Regions from separate parts of the Chryseobacterium sp. 2P genome, predicted to be linked through region 1. Evidence: riboswitches for the same ligand, from Rfam matches in the RefSeq annotation. Region 1 holds a riboswitch; the other holds the start of a gene.
What was found. Region 1 has a riboswitch for S-adenosylmethionine ahead of AC52CF_RS00075 (TonB-dependent receptor plug domain-containing protein). Riboswitches for the same ligand answer to the same signal wherever they lie in the genome.
Positions count from the first base shown of each region.

Region 1 (3,217 bases):
ATCTGGGAACCGATGCGGAAGAACAGCAATGGGCAAACTACAGAGTTGCAGAAGGAAAAGGAGTGATGATGTGGAATAACCAGAATGGATCTTATAACCAGAATACAATGGGGTATAAAGAAAACAGTAATTTCGACAGAATGAATCATACCCTGCATGGATTCTCTGAAATGAGAGCGGTAGGTTACGGAGAAAGTCATGATGAAGAAAGGTTAATGTTCAAAAACCTTGCTTACGGAGCGGTGAACGGAAGCTATGATGTTAAAAATCTTAATACAGCTTTAGACAGAATGAAAGCCTTCGGAGCGACGTTCTTCACGATTCCCGGTCCTAAAATGATCTGGCAGTTCGGTGAGCTTGGTTATGAATTCAGTATCAACAGATGTGCAAACGGAACAATTAATAGTGGTTGCAGAACCGATGAAAAGCCGATTGCATTTACTTTAGGATATGATACGGATGTGAACAGAAAAGCGGTTTATGATATCTGGGCGAAGATCATCAATTTAAGAAATGTATATCCTGTTTTCAAATCAAAAACATATACTGTAGAATCAAATAATCTGGCAAATGATCCGAATGGATTAATTACAAGAATTTATGTGTACGACAACGCAATTACTAACGGAGTGAAAAATGTGGTCGTATTGGCAAATTATACAACAGCTGTCCAGAGTGTAGTTCCGTATTTCCCATATGTTGGGCAATGGCAGAACTTAATGGATAATTCTTTATCTAATATAACGTCTACAACGGCTCCGATTACTTTACAGCCGGGAGAATTCAGGATTTTCGGAAATTATGTGGGAAGTTTATCCACAATGGACGTGAATGCCGAAAATAAGCTTTCTTTACAGATTGCGGATAACCCTGTGAAAAATGGTCTGGCTAAATTAATTTACCACAAAGCGAAGAACGGAGAGATTTTTATCTACGAAATGAGCGGTAAAAAAATGGATTCATTTAAATTGAATAATGAAAACGGTACCTATGAATTAAAAACAAATTATCCGGCAGGAACGTATTTGGTTCATTTAAAATCAGATACAGGAATTTCAATCCAGAAAATGATTGTGAAATAACCTGTGGATAACTTCAAAAGTTTATAAAAAGAGATCGCAAAAGCGGTCTCTTTTTTTTGTTTATTCATATTTTATCCGCAATAAAAATGGAGGTTTTTAATATGATACTAACGGCTTTTCAATACCTTATTCACAATTTTTTCCACATTGAAAATAAAGGTTTTCCATATCTTATTCATACCTTACTCATAGGTTATTCATATTTTACTCACAATTAAAAAATTGTTTATCGACAAATAATTTTTCTATACTAACATCCAATTCACGCATTGCTAATAGGTAATTCACGCGTTATCCACATCTTATTCACAATTTTTATAGCTCTGAAAAATTCAAATTTCAAATTTTTTTGCAGATTAAAATTATTAGTCTACTTTTGCAGTAGATTTATCGAGAAAGGTGGAGGGATTTGGCCCTGAGAAACCTTAGCAACCGACATTTTCTGATGAAAAGGTGCTAATTCCAACCCGATTGGGGGAAGATAAGTGAGTCAGTATTCCGTATGAATTCCAGCTTCTTGAAGGTCTTTATGTTTGTTTCGGCAAACCATTTTAAATTAATTTTTTTAAAGCACTGAATAGAATGAAAAAACTCAGCGTAAGCGTACTCCTTTTAGCAATAGGATTTTTATCGGCACAGGAAAAAGAACAGCAGATAGAAGATGTAGTCATTGTAGGAAACCGAAATGCAAAACGTACAAAACTGGAAACTCCGGTTCCGGTAGACATCATCAACATCGAAAAAATACAGCAGTCTTCACCGCAAACTACCGTTCAGGATTTACTGAATTATGTTATCCCGTCTTTCAACTCAGTCCGGCAGTCGGCTTCAGACGGTACAGAACATATCGATCCTGTTACTTTGAGAGGAATGGGACCTGATCAGGTTCTGGTTCTCGTTAACGGAAAAAGAAGGCATACTACTTCTTTAGTTAATTATCAGAATACAGTAGGAAACGGTTCTGTAGGTACAGATTTAAGTACTATTCCGGTAATCGCAATCGACAGAATTGAAGTTCTGAGAGATGGCGCGGCGGCACAATACGGTTCTGATGCCATTGCAGGAGTAATTAATATTATCCTTAAAAAGAATCTGGGCGGAACAGCCAGCCTTAATTACGGAATTTCCGGAAGAAATGATGGTGAAACGTATCAGGCAGCAGCGAACTACGGAACTTCTTTAGGGAAAAAAGACGGTTATATCAGTTTGTCCCTGCAATTAAACCAAAGAGGAAAAACAACAAGAACGCAGAATCATAATCTTGATATTTACGGTGATAATTTCGCATATGATTTTGCTCCGGATTTTAATGCTGCAAAAGCACTGGACGATCAGAAAATTCTTGCCAATGGTTTAACCCGTGATGATTTTAACTTCCAGATCGGCGATGCAAAAATAAAGCAGGCACAGTTATTTTTTAATTCCGAATATCCTTTGAACGATCAATTTAAAATATATTCCTTCGGAGGCTTCAGTATCAAAGAAGGGCAGGGTTACGGTTTCAGAAGATTACCGAGCGAAACTTCAAACAATGTCTATTCTATTTATCCGAACGGTTTTCAGCCGACTTTAGGCTCGAAAATCTATGACATTTCTTATGCAGTCGGAGCAAAATATAATAAAAACGATTGGTTTTTTGACCTTAGCAATACATTCGGAAGCAATACATTTAATTATGATGTAAGCAACACCGTCAATGCATCTTTAGGAGCCAAGTCACCAACGGATTTTTATGCGGGAGCACACAGTTTTCTTCAGAATACAATTAATCTTGATGTTTCAAAAAACATCAGGAACTTCAATATCGCATTCGGTGGAGAATTCAGGTTTGAGCAGTACGACATTAAAGCTGGAGATCAGGCTTCCTATATGAGATATGATATTTTCGGAAATCCGGTGACGGCGACGACCAATCCGGATAATATCTCAGGAGCAGGAGGAGCGCAGTCTTTCATTGGATTTTCACCACAAAACGCACTTTCAAAATCCAGACATTCAACTGCGGTTTATGCCGATGTTTCTTATGATCTGGATAAGAAGTTAAATGTAGATCTTGCCGGAAGATTCGAAAACTATTCAGATTTTGGAAGTACACTGAACGGAAAATTAGCGGTAAGATATGAGTTTGCAAAAAA
Region 1 covers NZ_CM184194.1:15,764-18,980, forward strand. Annotated here, with positions in the region: gene AC52CF_RS00070 (alpha-amylase family glycosyl hydrolase) at 1-1,082, shown strand, start outside; SAM riboswitch class I at 1,467-1,570, shown strand; gene AC52CF_RS00075 (TonB-dependent receptor plug domain-containing protein) at 1,665-3,217, shown strand, end outside.

Region 2 (3,217 bases), 750 kb from region 1:
GAAGCTTAATGGTATCGATCAATGGTAAACCCGCTCCCACATTGGTTTCATAGAGATAGCGTCTGTTGTTCTTGTTCAACGTATATCTTAGTTGACGGTATTCTGAAATGGGAAGGGTGTTGAAAATTTTGTTGGAAGAAACGAGATCGAAGCCGTTTTCTGCCAATGTGTGGTAATTTTTTACGAAGTCTTTGCTTGCTGTGTTATCCACAACGATTAAATTTTCCAACTGATTTTCTTTGGAGAAATTAATGAGTTCCTGAACATTTGAAGGTTTTTCTGCCGTTAAAACCTCATCATTCCAATTGCTGTCGAATCCTTTTTTGTTGAAGGCTATTTTTCTAGAATTGGCAACTGCAACTACTTTCAGATCTATTTTTTTTCGTCTTTTAATTTCTTCTGAAGATTCTAAAACCTGCTGTATTAAGGTTTTCCCTACGTTTCCGTGACCGATAATTGCCAGATGAACGGTTTTCGGTTTTTTAGAAATTTCAGATTCGATGATATTTTTTGCTTTTTCGTCCTGTGAAGATGTCACAACGACATTCACACGTTTTTCGGCTGCAATTTGGTTTAAAAGCAACGGGAAAACATTATTTCTTGCGAGTTCCGCTAAAACTTTGTTGAAGTCTTCTGCAACAAATCCTAAAACCGACACATTATTGATGCTGTAAATCTGGGAAACTTTCCCTGATTTTCTTTCTGATTCAAATTCGTCAATCAGACAATTGACTGCTTTTTCGGAATCATTTTCATGAACTAAAATAGAGATTCCGTTTTCAATTGCCTGTTGGGAAATTACTCCTACGCTGATTCGCGCCAAAGTCAACGCTTTAAAAATTCGTCCGTCGATCCCGATTTCACCTAAGAAATCTTCTCCTTCAAATTTGATGATGGATCTGTTTTTTAAAAATTTTATTTCTTTAGCATTAATCTTACTCATTTTTCAAAATATTTTTAATGATCGTATTTAATTGTTTATATTCCATTAAGAAGGCATCGTGCCCATGAACTGAGGTGATCTCGTGATAGAAGACATCTTTGTTTTTCTCTTTCAGTTTTTCAAAGCACTTTCGGATTTCTGAGGCTGGGAAAAATAAATCTGTATCTACAGAGATCATGTGCATTCGCGCCTGAATTTTTTCCAAATGTTCTTCATTGGTATTGATGTTCATCAGCAAATGATTCATGAGCTTGTATGATTTTAAACTAAATCTTTCGTTTAAAGCTTTTCCGTGATAAACAAGCCAGTCTTCCGACTCTAGTCTCTGCTTTTCTTCACTGTATCTGTTTTGAAATCTGTTATTTAATGATTCAGGAGTTCTGTAACACAACATCGCATGAATTCTTGCTTTTTGCAATGGTTCATCGTTTTGGTTTAATAAAAATTTCTGAACCAGACATTGTGCATACAGCCAGTCGTGGGTTTTAAAATCGCAGGCTACAGGGATGAAAATTTCGGTAAGATGAGGCTGTTTTATCAACATTTCCCAGCCGATTCCGCCTCCCAAAGAACCTCCTATAATGGCGTGTAAACTTTTAATATTTAAAATTTCAAGACCTTTCAAAAATATGTTTGCTATATCTGAAGGCGTGAAATCTTCATATTCATCAATAAAAAAATCATCAAATCCGTTTCCGGGAATATTGAAGCACAGAACTGTATATTGGTCGGTATCGATTACCTGATGTTCTCCAATCAGTTGTTTCCACCATCCTTTTTCTCCTGAAACATTTGAATTTCCGGTTAAAGCATGATTCACTAAAATGATTGGGGCAGAAAACAGGTCTTTCCCGAAAAGCTGGTAGCTCAAAGGGATATTGTATTCCTTCCTGGAATCTGTACGGTACGAAAAGTTAATATGTCTTAGTTCTGTTTTCAATTCTATTATTTAATACAATTGAAAATGCCACAGGAAATGGCTGAAAGAACTTCAGTGAGTTATCTGTCCAAAATAATTCTGGTAGAACGTAGCACCTTCATTGCCTGCGCAAAGGGTTGCTAAGGTTTCACAGGGTCTAATCCCTCAACCTTTCTTGATAACATTTTCAATATTTGAATGATCGAATGGTGCAAAGATAAAACTTTTCTTTTAAATATTTATAAAAATTTAACTTAATATGATAAACCCCGATAAACAGAAGGCTTTCAGGGAAATATTAATAATAATTCAAATTTAATGAGTTGGAATTTTTTCGTAAAAAAGCTAACTTCGTAATGAAAAATGATGAAATATGATTGCTGAAAAACAAAGATTACAAGACACAAACTGGAAAAACTGGGGACCTTACGTGAGTAATCGGCAATGGGGAAATGTACGTGAAGACTACAGCCCGAACGGCGACGCATGGAATTTCGCCAACCACAATACTGCAGAAAGCTATGCCTACCGCTGGGGAGAAGAAGGAATAGCCGGAATTTCTGATGCAAAGCAACTCTTCTGTTTTGCGCTCTCCTTTTGGAACAAGAAGGATAAAATGGTGAAAGAACGCTTCTTTGGTTTGAGCAATCCGCAGGGAAATCATGGAGAAGACATTAAAGAACTCTTTTACTATCTGGATAATACACCTACGCACAGTTATATGAAAATGGTGTACAAATATCCGATTAATGAATTTCCTTATAATGATCTTCTTTCCGAGAATGCGAAAAGAAGTAAGAAGGAACCCGAATACGAGATTTTCGATACCGGTATTTTCGATAAGGATGAATATTTTGATATTTTCATTGAATATGCAAAGGCTGAACATAATGATATTTTAGTGAGGGTAACTGTCTGCAACAGGAGTAATAAAGATGCTCCGATTATAGTTGCTCCCATGGTATGGTTCAGAAATAACTGGAAATGGGGCTATAATACCTATAAAGGGCAAATCAATGCTTCTCACGAAGGCTGCATCAATGTAAATCATGACAGTATTTCGGTTAAAAAGTTTTATTCAAGAAATATTCTGGCGGAAAGTGTTTTCTGTGATAATGAAACCAACAGTCCGAAATTATACGGAACGCCTTATCCGGGAAATTCTTTTTACAAAGACGGAATCAACGATTACATTACATACGGGAGCAATACCGTAAATCCTGAAAAGAGAGGAACCAAAGCCTCTTTTTTAATTGATGAAGTTATTGAGGCAGGACAATCGAAAACATTTGATTTCAGATTATCTCCTAATGAACTGGATAATCCGTTTTATGATTTTGATGAGATCTTTAGAA
Region 2 covers NZ_CM184194.1:4,089,709-4,092,925, forward strand. Annotated here, with positions in the region: gene AC52CF_RS18605 (ACT domain-containing protein) at 1-943, opposite strand, end outside; gene AC52CF_RS18610 (alpha/beta fold hydrolase) at 936-1,883, opposite strand; SAM riboswitch class I at 1,940-2,047, opposite strand; gene AC52CF_RS18615 (MGH1-like glycoside hydrolase domain-containing protein) at 2,236-3,217, shown strand, end outside.
Region 2: linked by a shared signal. The riboswitch ahead of AC52CF_RS18610 (alpha/beta fold hydrolase) and the one ahead of AC52CF_RS00075 (TonB-dependent receptor plug domain-containing protein) in region 1 are both predicted to bind S-adenosylmethionine.